2 linked regions of the Gottschalkia purinilytica genome follow. The protein of the gene in region 2 interacts with the protein of the main gene of each other region in a pairwise test. Links are inferred from orthologs where the notes say so. Each region holds a gene or a part of one and is shown on either strand. Other genes may lie near its edges. The genes, in order: rho and hfq.

The links.
Region 1: the proteins of hfq (region 2) and rho interact in binary tests that used the Escherichia coli proteins (3 or more experiments, as listed by UniProt). The link is inferred for Gottschalkia purinilytica from one-to-one orthologs.

Annotation. Positions count from the first base shown.
Region 1 is NZ_LGSS01000002.1:210,061-227,964, forward strand. What follows is about bases 1-2,996. They hold rho (transcription termination factor Rho), read right to left. Parts: upstream 2,233-2,996; coding sequence 769-2,232; downstream 1-768. Other genes in these bases: CLPU_RS17590 (DUF1385 domain-containing protein), read right to left, coding at 1-274; rpmE (50S ribosomal protein L31), read right to left, coding at 362-562; glpX (class II fructose-bisphosphatase), read right to left, coding at 2,486-2,996. In the rest of the region: more of glpX, read right to left, coding at 2,997-3,457; rbsK (ribokinase), read right to left, coding at 3,746-4,660; CLPU_RS02810 (energy-coupling factor ABC transporter ATP-binding protein), read right to left, coding at 4,653-5,489; CLPU_RS02815 (energy-coupling factor ABC transporter ATP-binding protein), read right to left, coding at 5,486-6,352; CLPU_RS02820 (energy-coupling factor transporter transmembrane component T), read right to left, coding at 6,340-7,101; CLPU_RS02825 (ECF transporter S component), read right to left, coding at 7,137-7,733; CLPU_RS02830 (nucleoside hydrolase), read right to left, coding at 7,759-8,709; CLPU_RS02835 (LacI family DNA-binding transcriptional regulator), read right to left, coding at 8,702-9,736; CLPU_RS02840 (DMT family transporter), read right to left, coding at 9,874-10,788; fsa (fructose-6-phosphate aldolase), read right to left, coding at 11,025-11,669; CLPU_RS02850 (class II fructose-1,6-bisphosphate aldolase), read right to left, coding at 11,689-12,540; CLPU_RS02855 (hypothetical protein), read right to left, coding at 12,568-13,221; CLPU_RS02860 (response regulator), read right to left, coding at 13,340-13,720; CLPU_RS02865 (S-layer homology domain-containing protein), read right to left, coding at 13,874-15,724; CLPU_RS17090 (copper amine oxidase N-terminal domain-containing protein), read right to left, coding at 15,850-16,758; CLPU_RS02875 (DUF6042 family protein), read right to left, coding at 16,902-17,573. UniProt on the Escherichia coli protein: Facilitates transcription termination by a mechanism that involves Rho binding to the nascent RNA, activation of Rho's RNA-dependent ATPase activity, and release of the mRNA from the DNA template.
Region 2 is NZ_LGSS01000005.1:227,813-234,188, forward strand. Bases 3,397-6,376 are described here. They hold hfq (RNA chaperone Hfq), read right to left. Parts: upstream 5,021-6,376; coding sequence 4,772-5,020; downstream 3,397-4,771. Other genes in these bases: CLPU_RS07325 (GTPase), read right to left, coding at 3,397-3,693; CLPU_RS07330 (AAA family ATPase), read right to left, coding at 3,690-4,634; miaA (tRNA (adenosine(37)-N6)-dimethylallyltransferase MiaA), read right to left, coding at 5,052-6,005; mutL (DNA mismatch repair endonuclease MutL), read right to left, coding at 6,020-6,376. In the rest of the region: transcriptional repressor LexA, read left to right, coding at 157-774; CLPU_RS07315 (methionine gamma-lyase family protein), read right to left, coding at 1,003-2,298; CLPU_RS17200 (hypothetical protein), read right to left, coding at 2,357-2,533; CLPU_RS07320 (hypothetical protein), read right to left, coding at 2,517-3,107; more of CLPU_RS07325, read right to left, coding at 3,088-3,396. UniProt on the Escherichia coli protein: RNA chaperone that binds small regulatory RNA (sRNAs) and mRNAs to facilitate mRNA translational regulation in response to envelope stress, environmental stress and changes in metabolite concentrations.

The sequences.
Region 1 (17,904 bases), on a different replicon or contig from region 2:
CGTAGAACTCTGCTGAATACATAAGTGCTTTAGTTCCTACAACCATAGATTCTATAAGTGCTACTACACCTCTTACAAAAGGTAGTTTAAAAAATTTATTTCTTGTAGTCATATTATCAATAGGGTCAACTTTTAGTTCTATTTCTCCATCTGGCTTTCTAACTGCAATAGATATATCTCTGGGTCCTCTCATCATTACTCCCTCTATAAGAGCTTGTCCACCTATTTTAGTCATATGTTTAGGTTTTCTTTCAATATCCTTTATGTTTGGCAAACGCATCTCCTCCAAATACCATTTAGAATAAAAATAAAGACTAGAAGCAACTTAGCATCTAGCCTATTTCTCTAGTTTAAATAAAAACTACTTAATTCCATACTTTTTGTTAAATTTGTCAACACGTCCACCTGCATCAACGAATTTTTGACGTCCTGTAAAGAATGGATGACATTCTGAACAGATTTCTACTCTTAACTCTTCTTTAACTGAACCAGTTTCAAATGTATTTCCACATGCACAACGTACTGTAGATTTTTTATAATCTGGATGTATCTCTTTTTTCATCGATTTCACCTCTTTCTCAAGTACTCTCTTTATATTAAAATATTCGTCTAGTTTTCAACTAATATAGTATATCATATGCTTAAATTTTTTTCAAGAATTTAATATTTATCCCATCACTAACAATTCCAACATTTCAGCTTGTATAAATTGGAAGTTAAGATTAATATAGGAAACATATGAATTAGCTGTTACTTTATAAACTTACACTAGTTATTAGATTTTTTACTTACTACTTGTAGAAATTCTTGATTGCTAGATGTATTAACAAGTTTATCTATGAAATTTTCAGTTACTTCTGAAACTTGTGAATTACTTAAAGCTCTTCTTATGAACCAAGTTACCTCAAGTTCTTCTTTAGTAAGTAGTAAATCTTCTTTTCTAGTACCTGACTTATGAATATCTATAGCAGGGAAAATTCTCTTCTCAGATAACTTTCTGTCTAAGTGTATCTCCATATTTCCCGTTCCTTTAAATTCTTCAAATATTACATCATCCATTCTACTACCTGTCTCTACAAGTGCTGTAGCTAATATAGTAAGACTTCCTCCACCCTCTATATTTCTTGCAGCTCCAAAGAATCTCTTTGGTTTGTGAAGAGCTCCTGGATCAAGTCCTCCTGACAATGTTCTACCAGTTGGTGGTATAGTAAGATTGTATGCCCTTGCAAGTCTTGTTATACTATCTAGCAGTACAACAACATCTTTTCCATGTTCTACTAGTCTTTTTGCCCTTTCTAAAACTATCTCTGCTACTTTAGCGTGATGTTTTGGTAACTCATCAAAAGTTGAGTATACAACATCTCCTTTTACTGATCGCTGCATATCTGTAACTTCCTCTGGTCTTTCATCTATTAAAAGAATTATTATTTCTATATCAGGATGATTCTCAGCTATACTATTTGCAATACTCTTAAGTAGAGTTGTTTTACCAGCTTTAGGAGGTGCTACTATCATACCCCTTTGTCCCTTACCTATAGGAGCTATTAGATCTATAACTCTTGTAGATAGCTCATGTTTCTTCGTTTCCAAAGTTATTTTTTCTTCTGGATATATTGGAGTAAGAGAGTCAAAATCAGGTCTTCTTACAGCAGTTTCAGGATCTTCTCCATTAACTTTCTTCACATATAACAAAGCTTTATATTTTTCACCTGATTTCGGTGGTCTAGTTATACCATATATCTTATCTCCTGTTCTCAAGTTAAATCTTCTAACTTGTGATGGTGAAACATAAATATCTTCACTTCCAGACAGATAATTTTCACAACGTAGGAAACCGTATCCATCTACGATCTCTAGAATACCTTCTGCAACATTGACATCTTCTGTGATCTTATCTGATAAATTATAAACTTGATCATCTATTTTCATAGATTGTTGTCTATCTCTATTTTCTGCCTTATCATTTACTTTCGATGTATTAATTTTTTCGTTATTTTTACTAGCTACTTCATTATTTCTATATTTTTGAATAAATTCTGACCTCATTTCTTTTACTGGGCCATTTTTTATTTTGATATCATTTTTATTTTCAGTGTTTTCAGCTTGTTTATTTTCTAATATCAAATCAATAAGCTCGTTTTTCTTGTATTTTGTACAACTTTTTATCCCCATATCTTTTGCAATAGTTCTCAACTCTTCTAGTTTTTTACTTTGAAGTTCACTTTGGTCCAAATCTCCACCTCCAAAAAACACCTTTTATTTATTTTTATTTAGGGATAATCTCTAAGGGAAATAGATTCGATGGGCTTAACTATACAAATAGTATCATTTTGTATAAATATAGTCAATAGGATATATTCTATCATTTATAGACAAGATTATAGACATTTTTTGATTATATATAAAAGCCATTCCACTATTTAAATATATTATAATACCAAGAAAATTAATTTTCTTGGTATTATAATAAAAAAGTTACTACGAATTAATATGCATACTCCGGTTTTTCGTCTAACTTATGGATAGCTTCTACAAATCTTACTGTTCCTGTTTCAGCTCTAGTTACCATAGAATAAGTTTTTGCCATATTATTCTCGTAATATACTACTCCTTTTAAAAGGTCCCCATCAGAAATTCCTGTAGCTGCAAAGTATATTTCGTTTCCTTTAACTAAGTCTTCCATACTTAACACACAATTAGTATCTTCTATACCCATTTTTGTACATCTTGCTTTTTCTTCTTCATTATAAGGTACTAATCTTCCTTGGAATTCTCCGCCCATACACTTAAGTGCTGCTGCTGCTATAACTCCTTCAGGTGCTCCACCAATTCCCATAAGTACGTCTACACCTGAATGATCAAAACAAGTAGCTATTGCTGCTGCAACGTCTCCATCACTAAATAGCTTTATTCTTGCTCCTACATTTCTAACTTGTGTTATAAGCTCTTCATGTCTTTCTCTATCTAAAATATTTACAGTTAACTCTGATATATCCTTGTTAAGTGCCTTTGCAACGGCTTTAAGATTGTCCTCTACTGAAGCTTCTATATTTATAACACCTTTTGCTTTTGGTCCTACTGCTATTTTATCCATATACATATCTGGAGCATGTAATAGACATCCTCTAGGAGCTATTGCAACTACTGCTATAGCATTTGACAGTCCTTTCGCCACTGCAGTAGTTCCATCTACAGGGTCTACCGCTATATCAACTTTCGGACTTGATTCATTTCCTTGTCCTATTTGTTCCCCTATATAAAGCATAGGAGCTTCGTCCATTTCACCTTCTCCTATTACTACTACTCCGTCAATGTTTAATGTATCAAACATTTTTCTCATTCCGTCCACTGCAGCTTGATCTGCTGCATTCTTATCACCTCTACCTAGGAACTTTGCTGATGATAAGGCAGCTGCTTCTGTTACTCTAACTATATTCAACGCAAGATTTCTATCCATCTTTTGACCTCCCACATATATCTATATATGATAGTATATATTATTTTAAGATAAAATGTCAAAATTATAACGAAAAAATAAGTAGTATAAACTATCCTAAATTATATAAATATTATACATAATAGAAAATCATAAGAACAGATACAAAATTTATAATTTTTTGATAAAAAATCATAATAAGTTTTTTATATTTTATCAAAAACTAAATGAGCAGTATAGAATACTGCTCATTTATCATATCTCAAAACATTTATAATGGTTAAAGATAATAATATATAATTAAATATTCTATTCCACTTCATTCAAGTAAGGAATTGAAGGTTGAGCTCCTTCTCTAGTTACTACTATAGAAGATACTTTATTTGCAAATGGTATTGCTTCTTTTAGTAAGTCATGTGTTAAGCTATCTTCTTTTCTAAGCTTAGTTGATAATGCTCCTATAAATGAATCTCCTGCAGCAGTTGTGTCAATTGCATCAACTTTAAGCGCAGGTATAATTTCACAGCCATCATTAGAAACAAGTACAGCGCCCTTTTCTCCTAATGTGATTATAACGTGTTTTACACCTTTTTCTAATAACTTAATACCAGCTAGTTTGGCACTTTCTACTGAATCTATATTTACTCCTGTTATGGAGAATGCCTCAGTTTCATTAGGAACAATTATATCAGTAAGTTTCATAAGTTCGTCTGATATCTCTTTTGCTGGTGCAGGATTTAAAAGTGTAATAACTCCATTTTCTTTAGCTATTTTAAATCCTTCTATAATAGCATCCATTGGCACTTCAAATTGAGAAATGATTACATCAGATTCTTCTATTACACTCTTATACTTTCTTACTTCATCAATATTTAATTCCATATTTGAACCAGATATTACTATTATTGAGTTATTACCTTTGCTATCTACACTTATAACTGCAGTTCCTGTAGGATTTACTTCATCTTTGAAAACATAACTATAATCTATATGATCTTTTTTTAAGTTTTCTAAAAGTATTGTTCCATGCTCATCATCGCCTACTTTACCAATCATACTTACTTTTGCACCTAATCTTGCACTTGCCACAGCTTGATTTGCACCTTTTCCTCCAGGAATCTTATTAAAATTTGTTGCAAGAACAGTTTCCCCTACTACTGGTATGTTTTTCACTGCAACTACTAGATCCATATTCAAACTTCCTAAAATTGTTACTTTATTCATTTCTTCCACCTGACCCTTTATCTATGTGTTTCTCTTCAATATAATTGATAAAGTCGTTTATATCAAGTATTTTTTCATTTATTCCTAAGTTTTTGCTTAATTGACTTATATAAGGTTGTTTAAGTCCGGCTTCTTCTAATATATCGTGTTTCCAAAATATATTTCTCTTATCATCATCATCTATAACATTTTTATGAGCCATGACTATTACTCTATCAAAGTTTCTTACAACAAACTCCATGTCATGCGTTATAGTTATAACTGTTTTACCTTTTTCTTTAAGACTTTTTATTAACCTTGCTAACATCTCCATACCTACCATATCTTGCCCTGCTGTAGGCTCATCTAATATTATTACATCTGTATTCATAGCTATTACAGAAGCTATTGTAACAAATTTTCTCATAGAAAAAGGTAAATTGTATGGATTATCTTTTAAAAAGTCTTGTATTTCAGTAACCTCTATTGCATAATCTACATTTTTTTTGATTTCTTCTTCAGATAACTTAAGATTTCTAGGCCCAAATTCTATTTCACTATATACATCATTGTGAAATATCTGATCATCAGGATTTTGGAAGACATATCCTACTTTCTTTGACATCTGAGCAGTTGTATAATCTTTAGTATTCCATCCATCTATTATTACGTCTCCCTTTGTAGGCTTAGTAAGTCCATTCATGAGCTTTACTGTTGTTGTTTTTCCTGCTCCATTTTGCCCTATTATAGCTACACTTTCACCTTTTCCAATTTCCATTGATACATTTTCCACTGCTACATATCCATTTGGATAAGCAAACACTATATCTTTCAATATTACATAGCTCATGATCTCTTATCCTCCTTTATGCCCAAAAGTTTCTTAAGTTGTGCCTCTGTCTGACTTTCTGTAATAGGAATATCTTTTATTTCTATTCCTCTTTTTCTCATTTCAAGTCCTAAAAGAGCATACTGAGGTAAAGTTGTTCCAAGTTCCATAACTTCTTCATTTGATAATATCTCTTTTGTACTTCCATCTAATACTATTTTACCTTCATCCATTAAAATAACATGATCTGCATATTCAGCTATTAATTCTATCTTATGTTCTACTAAAATTATTGTTTTGCCTTCATTTTTCATAAGTTTTATTATTTCAAATACTTCTTCTGTTCCTTGAGGATCTAATTGAGAAGTAGGTTCATCTATTACAAGGATATCTGGTTCCATCACAATTATAGAAGCTAGTGCCACTCTTTGACGTTGACCACCTGAAAGCTCTGTTGGGTTTTTATCTCTAAGGTGTCCTATATTTATTAATTCTATTACTTTTTCTACTCTAGTTCTTATTTCATCAGGATGTACTCCTAAATTTTCAAGTCCATATGCTATTTCATCAAATACAGTTTCTTTTACTCCACTTACTTGAGTAAAGGGATTTTGAAACACAAATCCTACTTTCATAGCTAGTTCTCCAATGGAATATTCACTTATATTTTTTCCATCAATAAATACTTCTCCCTTTAAATCACCTTTATGAAAGTGAGGTACAAACCCCCTTATAACATTACATAGAGTTGTTTTTCCTCCACCATTACGACCAATTATGGCACAAAACTCGCCTTTTTTTACTTTAAGGTTAACATCTTTAAGAGCATCTTTATCAGCAATAGGGTATCTGTACGTTAAATCCTTTATTTCTATAATATCCATTGTATCATTCTCCCAACTATCAGAATTATTAATACTAATAAAATTACTCTTCTTAAAATCCTATCAACTTTGCTGTCCTTTGGCTCATAAAGTCTTGTCTTTTCAACAGGTGCTGAGAATGCTCTAGACTCTAATGTAATAGCTCTCTCTTCTGTACCAGCTATAGCTGAAAGTACTAGTGGTCCTAAAGTAGGTATAAATGCCTTAGCTCTTGTTAACACTCCACCCTCTATTTCTACTCCACGTGTTTTTTGTGCATTCATAATAACTTCTGATCTTTTTTTCATTTCTGGAATTATTTGTAACGTTGAAAGAACTACATAAGCAGCTGTTGGTGGAAGTCCCATTTTTTCTAGTGATATAACAAAATCTTTAATATCAGTTATTCTGAAGAATAACATTAAACTTCCAGCAAACGCTACTATTTTTGATGTTAAACTTAATCCATACATTATTCCTTCTTTTTTTATAGATAAAAACTTCCATTGCCAAATAACATCTGTTCCTGGGTAGAAGAATGCTTGCATAGCAAAGATTACAATTACAAGTATTAACATTGTTTTAAATATAAGCTTTATATATTCATTTAGTTTGCCTGCCATTCCAGCTATTATACAATATATAATAATAGTACTGTAGGCGTATACATAACCTGGTATTAAAAATACTGAAACTATCATTAATAGGGTAAATAATAGCTTAGTTGTAGGATATAAACCAAGTATAAAGTTCTGTTCTTTATCCAACACTCGTCACCTCCAGCTTTCAGTTTGCTTAAATATAATTATTTTTTAATATATATTTCACCATAGCTAAGTTTTGATAAATATCTTGAAGACATGCTCTTAACTATACCATAAGCAATAATAGCTGAAATTATCTTATCTACTGAATCTCCTACAATTGTTGATGTAATTACTGCTTTCCAAATATTTTGACCTGCTGCAAGAAGAGTAGCTGTTATAGCTGATGTTGTATGACCTGTTCCTCCTCCAAAAGCTAAAACTGTAATTGGAGCTGCTATAACTGTAGTAACTACTGTTAAAATAATTCCTGATACTATAGATTTCCATAACTTTAAGAACATTCCTTTTTTTGATAAATACCCTGTTGTAATACCTATAGCTATTGATACAAAAGTAAATGGTAAATAAACTGGATTAAATATAGCATTAATTAAATTCGTTAAAAGTCCTGCTACAGCTCCTACCCACGGTCCACATATCATTGCAACCATTATAGTTCCTATAGTGTCAAGATATATTGGTAATCTAAGAAGTTGTGTAATTTGAAATCCAACTATATTTATTGCAATTGCAACTGGAATAAGTAATACTGCCATCATACTAAAATCTTTAGCAATTCCTTTTTTAATTTTCATCATAATACCTCCAATTTTTTTTAAATTATTCATTATATTTTTTTACTGCATTAAACAACATATCTATAAATCTCTTTCTGTCTAAATCAAATACTACTTCAGTATTTTTCACTCTATCTGTAACTCCATTATAATCAACTACTGTCGAGCCTTTTGTATATTCTCCACTTGTCTCTACTACTACATTACATTTCTTTGTAATAAATAATGTAGGATCGATCTCATAAGCTACAGCACATACGTCATGTAAGTGTGGCCCTTCTTCTTTTGTTCCATCTGATAAGAAATGAGGAGTGGTTGTACTACTATAGAAATCTAATATATCAGCTACCATAACTCCAACTTTATTTCCTATGTTTCTCATATCATTAATTTCTTTTTTAAACATTTGTGCTTTTGATGTTACATCTAGCCCACACATTACTATAGGTATTCCTGAGTTAAATACAATATTTGCTGCTTCAGGATCTACATAAATATTAAATTCTGCTGCTGGTGTTTTGTTTCCACCAAAACAAGCTCCACCCATTAATGTTATTCTCTCAATTTTATCTTTTATTTCAGGGTGAGATACTAGTAATATTCCTATATTTGTCAAAGGACCTGTTGCTATTATAGTTACTTTTTCGTCTGATTTATTTAAAATATCTACTATTGCTTCTATCGCTGAACGATTACTCTTCTTTAGAGTAGCTTCAGGTAACTCAGTACCTCCAAGTCCACTTTCACCATGTATGTCACCTGCTATTACTAGATCTTTAAGAATAGGTTTTCCAGCTCCTTGTGCTACCTCTAAATCTTTTCCTATGAAGCTCAATACTTTTAATGCATTATTTAAAGTTTTCTCTGGAGTTTGATTCCCAGCACTAGTTGTTATACACTTAACGTCTAAGCTTTCTTCTGAGAGTGCTAATACTAATGCAATTGCATCATCTAGCCCAGGATCACAATCAATAATTACTGGCTTCTTATTCATCTTTTACCTCCTCATATACTTTTGTAACATCTTTTGTACTTTCTCTTATAATTAGTTCTGTTTTAAATTTGATTATTTTTTTCTTAATTTTTTTACCTTTAATGCGAGTTATAAGCATTTTTGCAGATTCTGCTCCCATATCATATATAGGTTGTTTTACAGTTGTAAGCTCTGGCTCTAATATTTGTGATATTTGTACATCGTCAAATCCTATTACAGATATATCATCAGGAATTTTAAGTCCAAGTAATTTTGCTGCTTTATATACTCCATAAGCCATCATATCATTGAATGCAAATATTGCTGTTACATTTTGTTTTTCTAAAAGCTCAGTAGCGGCATCTGCTCCTCCTGTAATCTTATAGTTACTTTCAATTACCAAATCTTCATTAAAGTCAATACCTGCTTCCTTTAGAGCTTTTTTATATCCATTAAAACGTTCTTCAGACTCTTTTGTATTTAATGGTCCTGTTATACATCCGATTTTTTTATGACCTAGACTTATTAAGTAATTTGTAGCATCATAACCGCCTTTGAAGTTTTCTATAAATACTCCAAAGGTATTCTCATAATCTATTCTTCTATCCATTAATATTACTGGTACTCCACTTTTTATAAGTTCTAAAATATGTTCATGGCTGTGTGTAGATGCACCTGTAAATATTATTCCATCTACACGTTTTTCATTTAATAAAGAAATATATTTTTTTTCTTTATCAGGATCGTCGTCAGTGTTACATAAAATAACACTATATCCTTCTTTACTAGCTATATCTTCTACTCCTCTTGCTAAGTCCGGAAAAAATGGATTTATAATATCTGGTATGATAAGACCAATAGAGCTTGTCCTCTTAGTTACTAAGCTTCTTGCTAGAGCATTTGGTTGGTATCCTAATTCTTTAACTAAATCTAATATCCTCTTTCGTGTTTCTTCTCCAACACCTTCATACTTATTGTTAATAACTCTTGAAACAGTGGTAGTAGAAACATTTGCCAATTTAGCTATATCCTTGATTGTAACAGTCAACTCTTTCTCACTTCCTTTATACTAACTAATAAACGTAGTTTGTCAGTCAGCAGAGCAATTTAGTTAAACGTTTTAGTTAAACGTTTAACTAAATTGTAAAAAAATAATAACTTTTTGTCAATATCTTTGTTCTCTCATCAATTTTCAGCTTTATTACCATAGTATACTGTTCCCCATACTCCAACTAATATCATTATTGCTCCTACTAAATGAAACCAATAAAAGTCTTCTTTCATTATCACAACTCCAGCTATGATGGATACTATAGTTGACAGATTTGTAAACACCGCTGCCTGAGAAGCTTCTAGTTTAGATAATGTATAGTTCGTCATAAAAAAAGCTATTACTGATGCCATTATACCTAGATAGATGATAGGAATAAGTACGTCTATATTAGCTAAAGGCTTAAGATATATAGATAAATTACCTGATATAATGTGCTGAGATATCCCAATAATATTGTATGTTATAGCTCCAACCCACATCATAACGAAAGTTATTTCTACTGGACTAAACTGTGCTGAGGCTTTTCTTGAGGATATATTGAAAGCTGCTGAACATAACACCGCAAATAATAGTAATATTATACCTGTGAAGTTGCCATTTGACTCAGTATGTCCTTTCATAACATTGATGAAAACAACACCTAAAACTGAAAGACCTATAAAAACATACTGCATTGAAGTTGGTTTCTCCTTTAAAAATACTGCTCCAAATAATGCTACAAATACAGGTATAAGTGCTATCATCATTCCTGCTTCTGATGATGACGTACGATTAACTCCCAAAGCTTCAAATATATAATAAGCTAAAGGCTGAAAAAAAGCTACTAGTAAAATCATACGTATGTTTTTTCCTTTTAGTTTTACTTTTATAATTCCTAAGACTTGTAATAATGTTAAAGCCAATGCTGCCATTAAGAATCTAAACGCTATTAACTGCATGGGATCTAACGAATCTAGTCCTTTTTTAGTAAACATAAAAGAAAACCCAAATATTACTGAATGTATTATAGCAGCAATTATAGGTAAATATCTTTTTTTACTTTCCAAGTTCTCACATCCTTTTTATTATAATTTTTCAAAAATATATTACATATAGCAACTCATATATTTTTTAGTAATAATTTATGGAGTAAATTTTTTTAGGTTATGAGACAAATATATTCTATTTAAAATTTCTATATATTGCAATATAAAAACAAAAAGAAAGTCGAAATTTCGACTTTCTTTTTTATACCAAGTGAGCTATGCTAACTATTAAATTTATATTGATATATTTTAAATTCTTACTTTCCTACAGTTTCCCAGTCTTTAAGAAACTTATCTATTCCTATATCAGTCATTGGATGCTTAACCATAGCTTCAAATACCTTATATGGGACTGTAGCTATATGTGCACCTTCCCTAGCTGATTCAAGTACATGCATAGGTGTTCTTATACTTGCTGAAATTATTTCTGTATCTATATCATGTATTTCAAAAACTTCAGCTATCTCCGATATTATGTTAATACCTGCATTACCTATGTCATCCATTCTACCTACAAACGGACTAACATAAGTAGCCCCTGCTCTAGCTGCTAGCAGAGCTTGGTTGGCACAAAATACCAGTGTAACGTTAGTCTTTACTCCCTTTGACGCTAAGACCTTAACAGCTTTTAATCCTTCACTCGTCATAGGAACTTTTATAACTATATTGTCATGTATTTTAACTAATTCTTCTGCTTCTTTGACCATTTCATCTGACTTTAAACTTATAACTTCAGCACTTATTGGTCCATCTACAATAGATGTGATTTCTTTTATAACTTCTTTGAAGTCTCTGCCTTCTTTTGCTATAAGAGATGGATTAGTAGTAACGCCACATATTACTCCCCAGTCATTTATCTCTCTTATCTCATCTATATTAGCAGTATCAATAAAAAGCTTCATCATACCACTCCTTTATGGTTTATGCTCTACCATTTGATCCAAATATTATCATTTTTTCAGCTATAGCTTTTCTCATTTCTTCTTTAGCAGGTCCTAAGATTTTTCTTGGATCGTATTCATTAGGATTTCCTGTTATAACTTTAGTAACTCCTTTAGCAAAAGCCATTCTAACATCTGTATCTATATTTATCTTACTAACACCTATACTTATAGCTTTTTTAAGGCTTTCTTCAGGCACTCCTGATGATCCGTGTAATACTATAGGTATAGCTATTCTTTCTCTTATAGTTTTAAGTCTATCAAAATCAAGTTTTGGTTCTCCTTTGTATGGACCATGAGCCGTTCCTATAGCTATTGCTAAGGAATCAACACCTGTTTCTTCAACAAATTTTGCAGCTTCATCTGGATCTGTAAATGTAGCTTCTCTCTCGTCTACTGTTATATCGTCTTCAGTTCCTCCAATTTTTCCAAGTTCAGCTTCAACTGACACTCCAACTGGACTTGCTACTTCTATAACTTTTTTAGTTATAGCTATATTATCTTCTAATGCATATTTAGAACCATCTATCATAACTGACGTGAATCCATATCTTATGCATTTCATTATTTGGTTAAAATCCGTACCATGATCTAGATGAATAGCCACAGGAACAGACGCATTACGAGCTGCTATTTTAGCTAATTCTGCTATATATTCAACTCCTGCATATTTCAATCCACCTTGACTTGCTTGTAATATAACTGGTGATTTTGTTTCCTCTGCTGCCTCTATAATAGCTTGTACTATCTCCATATTATTAACATTAAAAGCTCCTACTGCATAACCATTCTTTTGAGCATCATCTAACAACTCTCTACCTGTTACTAGCATTAATATTTCCTCCTCTGATTATTGTAATTATTTATTCTTATCATTATTTTTTATAGCATCTATACATTCAAATCTATGTTGATGCATTGTTATCATGCATTTGTCAGACACGTTGCTATAATCTTCTTCATTTTCTGCATATACAACCTTTATACTTTGACAGTTAGTACACTTAACTTCTATTCTATCAGAAAATATTTCTATAGTAATATCTTGTTTTCCACAATCACAAGTTATTCTATTATTATCTTTAAGCCATTTTACTTTCTCCAGGCACCTAATCATTATATCATAGTTAGTAAAATATTCTTTTAAATCTATTTCATTTATAATATCTATAGTGTTATTTTCATAGTTTGATATATTTTTATTTACTATATCACTATTACCCATGAAACAAATTTCCATTCCTGTATCAGTACATCTAGAAATTATACCTTTTTTTATTATATATCTCAATGAATATTTAAATATATGAACTTCTTGACAATCTATACAATTTATTTCTAACCATATTGATTTCGTATCTCTAGCCTTTATTATAGCATTTGTATCACCACACGAACAATTTACCATATATCTTTTATTATTATATAAATCAAAAAATGATAAGTTCTGTACATTCAATCTACCACAAGAGCTACAAGTCACAGCAAATGCTAAATTAGTATCAACTACCACACTAAATGGCACCCCCTTACTCAATATATTTATTCTTCATAAAAATTTTAATTCCTTCTTAACAAAATTATAAAGAATTTGACAAAATAATAAAAGATATATTTAAAAGAGCTATTGCTTATAAGGCAATAGCTCTTTTTGATATAGTCGTAATTTTCTTTAGTTTATCTTTAATTGTTTCTACATCGAAGGGTTTTTTCACTATAAAGTCAGGATTTAGTCTACTGATTTCTTTCATTTTGTCATCTTCAGAATATCCAGTTAACATTATGAATTTCGTACTACTATGGAACTGTCTTATAACTTTAAGTACTTCTGTTCCTAACATGTCGTCTAAGTTCATGTCAAGCATTACTATGTTAGGATTAAATACTTTTGCAAGTTCTATTGCTTCCTTACCGCTACCTACGGTAATTACGTCATACTCATCTTTAAGTATTTCCTTTAATAGTAACCTTACTCCAGATTGATCATCTACACATAACACTCTAGATCTCATAATGTTCCCTCCCCCTGGTTTGGTAATATTTTACTTCATATTACCCACAAGGTTAATATTCTTTATATGTCATAAATTTCCTTCATTTTTTTGTAACCTTTCATGCTTTATTTATAACCTTTTATGCTTTTTGACAACTTCATGTAATGACTTTTACTTAGCATATTGAGTTATCATTATAGTTTTTGCTAATAATATAGTTCCATCAAAGTCTCCTAGTACAAACACTTTGTCGCCTTTAGATAAACTACTAATTCCTTTTTCTCTACCATCTGTATCTAGTATTTTCGTACGATTGTCTATCATTATCGTTATACTTTGTTTTTCATCGTCTTGGGAGGAAACAGTTATTCCTATTATATCTGCATTTTTGTTTATATAACTTACAACCCCATTGTAGCTATCTTTTCTGTCTATTGATTTTGCATCTATACGAGTTACTTCTTCACCTTCTATCTCAAGGTTTATATAGTATTCTAGCTTAAGATTATATATACTACTTCTTTCATTATCTACATATATTGTAGATTGTTTTGGAATATAATAAGTTACTGTTTTTTTATCTTTATTTAATATAGTTATTTCAGCTTTATTAGCTGATATTGAAATTCCTTTTATAACCCCTTCATCTTTCGACTTTACTGTTGAAGCGTATATATCAACTATAACGTTATATTCAACTTCAACATCAACTTTATCTCCTCTTCTTAGATCAGTAACACCACTTGATTTTTTATCTCTATATATTTTAGCTTTTGAATCTATTGAATACTCATATACATCTTTATATTTATCTTCTATTACTAATACAGGTTCTGGATTATACTTTATCTCTTTTATAGTTCCCTCTATATTTCTTATTTTACTTTCAGCTTTTATTTCTATTATCTTGCTATTTTTCACTTTTATCTTTGCATTATCGCCTTCTTTTATATCCCATAAATTAGCTTTTTTATTATCAAGAGTTACGCTTATATCATTGTCCATAACAAAAGTCTTTTTATCTGTCTTTCCATCTTTTTTATATTCTATTGTTAATGCACCAGGATATGCTGAAGTAACCTTAGATACTGTTCCTTCATAGTTTTCGTTTATACTTTCAGCTGATATTGAAACAGCTCTTAAATCTTTTGTAACTTTAGCTGTTACATTAAGCCCCTCTACAAGATCAGATATACCTGCGTTTTTGTTATCAAGGTTTATGATAGTTCTACCGTCAGCCTTATATGAAACTTTTATACCTCTATCATTTTCTATAGTTACATATGATTCACTGTCAAATCTTAATATACTAGTTATAGTTCCTTTTACAGTAGTAGTCTCTTTATCTACGTCATTATTTTTTAAATAGTCAAAAGCAACTGAAATTACCTTTGCTGTCATAGCTCTGTTCATAGTTGATTTTGGACTAAAGTTTCCAGAACCATCTCCTTGTTTATCTATAACTCCTTTATCTAACATAACCTCTACATAAGGAGCTGCTTGAGGCGATATAAGATGTTTATCTTTAAATGGTAGGTTAAGATTAACCTTTTTGTTAGCCTCTTCTTCTAATCCCATAACTTTAGTTAAATACACACATATTTCTTCTTTTGTAGCTGGAACTTCTTTATTTTTACTATCATAAAGTGTTTTGACCATATCTTGATTTATTATTCCTTTTGAAAGGGCTATTGCTACTCCACCTTTATACCATTCTGGAACTTTTGAACTATCAAGTACTCCTTTATATGTTTGTCTAGCTTGTTGTATTTCACTATTAGTAGCCTTAAAAAGTCTTGTTGATAGTACTATAGCTTGTACCTTAGATACGTCTTCTAGTGGTCTAAATGTACCATCGTCATATCCTGCAATTATTCCTTCTTTATTCATACTATCTATAAACTGTCTTGCCCAGTAATCATTCGAAACATCTTTAAAAGCACTTGCATATGCTCCTTGAGTAGTTATGGTAATTAACGTAGCTAGTGCTATAGAAGCTACTTTTTTATTCTTCAATTTCATGTTATCATCCTCCTTAGTTTTATGTTTTAATCATAACTATATATATTCTTTAACATTTATCATAATCCTTCCATATATGACAAAAGGTAGATACATATCTACCTTTTGTCATTTTTATGTAATATTTATTCACTTATAGTTTGATCATCTTCTGTTTCAGTTGTATCATCTTCTATTTCAGTTTCTTTATCTTCTATTTCTATAGTCTCTGTTTCTTTATCCCATTCTACTTTTAATCCTAAGTTTTCAGCTATAAATCTAAGTGGTACATAAGTACGATTATTATATGTATTAGAAGGTACATCTAATTTTACTTCTTTGCCATTTACAATAGCTACATCACTACCTAGTTTTAATATTATCTCGTTTCCATTCTTAGTTATTTTAACTTCTTTAGTTTCCTTATTCCAATTTACAGTTGCACCAAATCCTTCTGTTATAGCCCTAACTGGAATAAGTGTTCTTCCATCTTTTATAACTGGAGGAGTATCAAATTTAATATGCTTATCTTTAGATATAACATTTTCTACAGGTAATGTTTTTATATTTTTATGTAATTCTTTTAACTTCTCTGATATCTCTTGTATCTTTTTTATTTCATCTTCACTATATTTGCCCTTAGTAATATTTTTAAGTTCTTCCTTTATCTTTTTAATCTGTTCCTTTAATTCTTTTTCTGATTCTTTTGTCTCTTTCTCTTTCTGTTTTCTTTCAGCTTTTTCTTTTTCCTTTTCTGCCTTTTCTTTCTCTTTCTCTAACCTCTCCTTTTCCTTTCTTTCCTTCTTTTCTTGTTCTTTTGCTTGCTTTTCTCTTTCTTTTTCTTCTTTTTCTGCTTTTTTTCTTTCTTCTTTATTTTTATCCTTTATTTCCTTATCTTCTTTTTCTTTAACTTCCTTCTCTACTTTAGATTTTATTTCTTTATCTACATTATATTTTTCATCTTTTTTTGCTAACCCTGTAACTGTACTAGAAATAACTAGTGTTGAAACTAATAATAACGATGCTACTTTTTTTGCTCTTTTCAGAAAAACCACTCCTATACACTAAATTTATGTTTATATTACACCTTAGTACAATTATACACTTTTTTAGATATTTTGTCTTTATTTGTATATTATTTTTTCAAATTTTAGAACATAAAAAAAGCTAGTAAGGTATTAACTTACTAGCTAAACTTCTAAAGTACTAATCTCTTTTTTTCAAATACTTCTTCATTTACTGATATATATATTTTATCATTTTTCTTAAGCTTTGATATAGGCTTATCTGATTTTATCTTTATCGATCCTTCTTTGTTCACTAGATAATCCATAACTTCTCTTATCTCGGCTATTTTAACTCTTGTAGTTTTACTTATATGATCTACAGAGCATAAAAGATTGTTATTGTTATTAATTATAAGTGTAAGGATCATGTTTAATGCACTTTCATGTTTAAGCTCAAACTTTATATCTTCCAATACTTTTAGCTCTTCTTCATCAAGTTCCAAAACTTCCTCTGGTCTTTCTACAGGTATATTATACTTATAAACTGTGTTTCCTTCATCGTCTTTATCTATATTTATAAGTTTAAAGTTAACTAATAGGTCTAAGTCATCTTGTCTATTTTCTGGATATTTTAATCCTAGCTTTCCCAATACCTCTTTTTTTTGCTCTAATACCTTATCTATAGTATTTTTTTCCTCTATATCAGCATCTAATATTGTTTTAGTAGCTTCTTCTCCTACAATATTTTGTTCATTTAAGTAACCTATAAGGATATATACTTTGTATGTAGTTTCTGGCATATATCTTGTCCATAAATAGTCATTTATCTCTATAGGTATAGTGACAGATTTTTGGTCATCCATATAAATTTCCTCCTATATTCTCTACCTATCCAAACAGTATTTTCATTAAATATAATCCTATATTGGTATTTTATAGATATATATATAGGTTATAATATATAAAATAAGATGTCAATTAGGCCTAATAGCTCATAATAGACATCTTACTTCTTCCATCTTATATAAAAAATTAAAGCCTTAAAAATTTCAAACTTTCAAGGCTTTAATCATACTAGTTATAATTTTGATAGGTTAAAAGTATTTAAGAGGCACTTAGGTGCTTACACTAATTTTACTATATTTATCCTTATTTCCCAACATTCATTATACTTTACATTTACATATATTTATG
Region 2 (6,376 bases):
TCCCTTGAACACTCGTTCCGAACTTCTGTTCGATAACAACATTATAATAAGAACATGTGTTCCTGTCAATAGTTTTTGGCAAAAAAACGAACGAGTGTTTGATTATGGTTTTTTTATATGGTATAATAATGTAAAATAAAGTAGAGAGGTGCTAGTATGTATGAAGATTTATCTACTAAGCAATTAGAAATATTAGAATTTATAAAAAATGAAATACAAAAAAAAGGCTATCCTCCTGCTGTAAGAGAGATTTGTACAGCTGTTGGATTAAAGTCTACTTCTACAGTACATGGTCACTTAGAAAAATTAGAGAAAAAAGGCTATATAAGAAAAGATCCTACTAAGCCTAGAGCTATAGAAGTACTAGATAAATATAGTGATTTTCAAGTTATAAAGAAAGAAACAGTAGATATACCTATAGTAGGAAGTGTTACTGCTGGAGAGCCAATTCTAGCAGTTGAAAATATAGAAGATACTTTTCCCTTACCTGTAGATTTTGTTCCTAATATTACTTCTTTTATGTTAAAAGTAAAAGGAGAAAGTATGATAAATGCAGGTATTTTGAATGGAGACTATATACTAGTACAACAGCAGAATACTGCTATTAATGGGGATATAGTAGTTGCTTTATTAAATCAAGAAGCTACTGTTAAAAGGTTTTATAAAGAAAAAAATTATGTAAGACTTCAACCTGAAAATGATCATATGGCTCCTATAATTAGCAATGAGGTTACTATCCTAGGCAAGGTAGTAGGAGTATTTCGAAAAATGTAATAAAAAACAATCCTCTTTACTTTTGATGATATTATTAGGGGATTGTTTTTATCAATATAAATTTAGAGTTGTGTACTAAAACAAGTTTACATAAAATATTTATAGTATATCATTTTATTCTTTTGAAACAATACTTAGCTACCGATTAATTCAAAACTTAAATTCTCTTCCGTGATGCTTTCTAATTTTATCTCAGAATAAGATATAACATTAGTATAGGATTCTAAATTAAATACTCACTAGATTATTTTCATATAAGTTGTTTAAACTTTTCATGATACCTAGCTTACAATGCTCGTACGTTAATCCACCTTGGTAATATGCAAAAAACGGTTCTCTTATAGGAGCATCTGCACTTAGTTCTATGGAAGATCCTTGAACGAATGCTCCAGCTGCCATTATAACTTCATCTTCATATCCTGGCATTTCTGAAGGTTCTGGTGTGAAGTAAGAATCAACTGGTGAGGCACTTTGAATACCTTGACAGAATTTAACGACTCTATCTTTAGATTTAAATTCTATTCCTTGTATTATATCACTTCTTTTGTCATCAACATCTGGAATTACTTTAAAGCCTAAACTCTTGTATACATTAGCTGTTAGAATAGCACCTTTTAATGATTCTGATACTATATGAGGAGATAAAAATAGTCCTTGTAGTACAGTTCTTGTCATACCAAAAGTAAGACCACATTCTTTTCCTATTCCAGGAGCAGTACTTCTATTAGATACTAATTCTATTAAATTCTCTTTACCTACAACATATCCTCCTGTAAGAGCTAATCCACCACCAGGATTTTTTATTAAAGAGCCAGCCATTATATCTGCTCCTACATTTGAAGGTTCAATTTTTTCTATAAATTCACCATAACAATTATCCACCATGCATATAATATCTTTATTATATTTTTTTACGCAATCTATGGCTTCTTTTATTTGATTTACTGTAAAGGCATTTCTATCACTATAACCAGTGGATCTTTGAATTGCTATCATTTTAGTATCTTTAGATATACTATTAACTACATTTTTTAAATCTATTTCTTTACTCTTAGTTAAAGGAATTTCTTTGTATTTTATGCCATATTCAAGAAGATTTCCGGGCATGTTTCCTTTTACTCCTATTACTTTTTGCAAAGTATCATAAGGGCTTCCAGTTATGTAAACTAACTCATCTCCTGGCCTTAATATTCCTGACAATACTAATGTTAAAGCATGTGTTCCCGAAACTATTGTAGGTCTTACTAACGCGTCTTCTGTGTCGAATATATAAGAATAAACTTCTTCCACCTTTTCTCTACCTACATCATCATATCCATATCCTGTAGTCCAGTTGAAATGAGTAGCATTTAACTTAGCTTTTTGCATAGCAGCTATAACTTTATATTGATTATATTCTTTAGTTTCATCAATTATATTAAAATACTTATCTTTTACTATTTTTTCGCTTTCTATTACGTAGTTTATTATCTCTTTTTTTATATCAAATTGTTTCGCCAATAATTCTATAGTATTTTCTATCACTTTATCCACCTCTACTAATAATTTGTCTTATGTATTTTATCATATACGATTAGTATATTCAATTGTATCGGTCACATATAGGGCATTTCCCTGTAGTTAGCATATCTTTTCTTAGTTCTAGAGGGGCTATTAATAGTCCCTTTTTTTCTCCTTCTTTTATACCTATTCTTCTGCCTAGCCCATATCCTATTAACATACAAATAAGCATATATATACCATTAGTCACTATACTCATTAGGATTCCCCCATGATACAAACTTTTCTAAGTATTGAAATACGAAAAATACTACAAAAGAAGTGACAGCTTTTACTAAACTTAACTTTATTGATATCAATATAAGTATTAATGTGAATATAAAAATTTCTATTTTACCAAATTTTAATACATAGTTTTTATTTCCTAGTAATTTATCTTTTTTAATATCTATAAAATCATCGATAAATTGTATTGCAAGTATTATAGAAAGTGATGAACCCATTTCTTTTATTCCTAAAAATAATATACCTATAATAAGTATTATGATAGATTCTTGATATCCTTTAAGTTTGAATGTCAGTTGTCTTTTAAGATCTTCAAACATTCCAATTACATAAGCACTAAAAATAATAGAAACAGTTACACTTGTATTTAATATACATGCTATAGATATAAGTATAACTATGTATGGAAGTATTCCTCTCTCGCTTATTAACCTACCTTCATCTACATATCCATCATTATAGTCTATAGCATTATCTATAACTTTAATTACTATAGCGGACATTATTATACAAATTAATAATTTTAGGTTATATATACTTAACAACAAAAGATTTCACCTCTTTAAAACCTCTTTTATATAAAGCTGATATAGGAATTATATTACTATCTTTAAAATATTTCTTAACGTTACTTAAGCCCTTATTATCTTTATCTAAGTCTATTTTATTTGCTAAAAGTAAGTAATTACATGTAGTACCATATTTCATTATTTGCTTATCAATTTCACTTATGTTATGAATAAAATCATCGTTTAAATATTCGGTTATATCTACTATATGTATAATGACATCTGTAGATTTTAATGTTTCTATTGTTTGAACTATACTATTTCTTATCTTCATATCAGGATGGATTCCATCGACAAGTCCACTGGAATCTATTATCTTTATTTCTTTTTTTCCTTTATAAACAGGTATTTTCATATCTATTGATTGTAAACATTGGGTTTTAAATTCATTTCTTGATGATAAATAACTTCTAGCAATATCTATGGACATTTCTTTATTTAATTTTTTTCCATCTGGATATTCTATTTTTATGTATACTTTTCTATATCCTAAGAATTCCGAAAAATTTACTAAAAAAAGAGATTTACCTACATTGGTTTTTCCAATTATGATTGCTTTTTTCAATAGATATCATCCCCTTCTATGTCTTCTTCCTTGATAAAAATTAAATCATCTCGGTTTAAGCTACTTTTCCCTTGTAATCTAACGGCTTGTTTTCTAATAGATCTTTCTACCATATTTCTTACAAATCTTGCATTACCGATATTCTTATGATTATTTTTAGCTTCTAGTATAGTTTCTAATTTATGTATAGCTTTATCTGTGAGCTTATATTCTTTTTTATTAGCCATTTCTTCAGCAATATTAATCAGTTCATTTATACTATAATCTCTAAATTCTACATGTATAGGAAACCTAGATTTTAATCCTGGATTTATTTTTAAGAAGTTTTCCATTTCATCATTATAACCAGCAAGTATTAATACTAAGTTGTCTTTATTATCTTCCATAGCTTTGACTAAAGCATCTATAGCTTCTTTTCCAAAATCTTTTTCCCCTCCTCTAGCTAATGAATATGCTTCATCTATAAACAGAATACCTCCTAAAGCTTTTTTAATTTGTTGTTTTACCTTCACTGCTGTATGGCCTATATATTCACCAACTATATCTGCCCTTTCTACTTCTACTATATGTCCCTTTTCTAGTACTCCCATTTCTTTCAATATCTTTCCTATTAACCTTGCTACTGTAGTTTTTCCTGTTCCAGGACTACCCTTAAATATCATATGTAATACTACTGGATCGGTAAGTAAATTTGCTTCCTTTCTTTTTTCTTGTATTTCTACAAAAGCTTGTATTTCTTTTACTAAACTCTTCACATTTTTAAGTCCTATTAAACTATCAAGCTCTTTTATTATATTTTCTAGGTTTTTTTTACTTTCATTAATTTCTTTTTTTCTGTCAATATCCATAGATTCTTGATTTTTATCTTTTATTATTTCATCAAGAGTTTCATTTAAACTCAACTTGCCCAACTTATATAAATTTAACACTTCATTCTCCATAATGTAATCACCAATTATATCAAAATTTATACTATATATATTAATAAAAAAATAAAAAAATACTAAATAAAGAAAAAAACCTTTAAAGACATCAATTGTCTTTAAAGGTTTTTTCTAAGTACTTATTCTAAATATGCTTATTCCACTGTATTATTTCTAGGATTGGTATTTCCGAAATTTATATTTCTAATAGGATTCATGGTTAATATGGCATGTTTATATATAAGCTGTTGCTTACCTTCACTTTCAAGAATAATTGTATAGTTATCAAATCCTTTTACATTTCCCCTTATTTGATATCCATTTGATAAGTAAATAGTAATAGCTATATTTTCTTTTCTAACTTTATTTAAAAAAACGTCTTGTAAATTAATGGAATTCTTCATCTTTACCCCTCCTCATTTTGGTCCTATTTTCTTATATTCTACTAATTTTTAAATATTCCTTTACATAATTGACAATATATTGTACCAAATTATCTCTATTGTCAAACTCATCTATATTTACCCAGTTTATACCCCCATCTCTTCTAAACCAAGTAAGTTGTCTCTTAGCATACCTTCTAGTATCTCTTTTCAATATCTCTATAGCTTCATCTAGTGAATATTCACCTTTTAAATATTTTACGATCTCTTTATAACCTAATCCTTTCATAGAAGTAAGATTTTCACTATATCCCATATTTAAAAGCTTTTCAACCTCTTCTATAAGGCCATTGTCAATCATATTATCAACTCGTTGATTTATTCTACTATATAACTTTTGTCTATCCATTGTAAGACCTATTTTAGCTATATGAAACTTTTTATTAGGAGCTCTAAAGTCCTTATAAAAATGTGACATTGGCTTTCCTGTTTCATGATAAATTTCTAGCGCTCTTATAATTCTTTTAGTATCATTTATATGAAGCCTCTCGGCGGAGCTTGGATCAATCTTTTTCAACTTTTCATATATATATTCGTTTCCGTAAATCTCTACTTCTTTTAGATACTTTTCCCTTAAGTCCCAATTAGAAATAGCTTTAGTAAAATCCAGATCATAGATTATTGAATTAGTATATAATCCTGTACCTCCTACTATTATGGGTAGCTTATTTTTTGAGGTAATAGTGTCTATATATTCATAAGCTCTTTTTTGAAAATCAGAAACAGAAAACTCTTGATCTGGAAAAACTTCATCTATCATATAATGACTAATTCCTTCTTTTTCTTCTTCTGTTATTTTAGCAGTTCCTATATCCATGTATTTATATATTTGTATGGAATCTGCAGATATAATTTCACCATTAAGCTTTTTAGCAAGCTCTATTGATAAACCGGTTTTTCCAATAGCAGTAGGACCTACTAAAAGAAATATAGACTTTTTATCCATTTAATCATCCTTTGCTAAGTTCTTTTAAACTTTCTTTCTAGTTCGTATTTTGACATTTTAATTATAACGGGACGTCCATGAGGACACGTGAAAGCTTCATTACATAGTTTTAAATCTTCAATAAGTTTATTGATTTCTATTGTGTGTATGTTATATCCAGCTTTTATTGCATTAGTACATGCCATTTTCATAACTTTATCAAGTCTAAGCTCATAATTATTTGTTATATCATCTTGCAAATTATCTAATATATCTAAAAATAACTGTTTTGAGTTTGGTTCTCCAAAAACCATAGGAACGCTTCTTATTATTATGGAGTTACTTCCAAACTCTTCTATCTTGAATCCTAGTTTATCAAAGACATCATAATT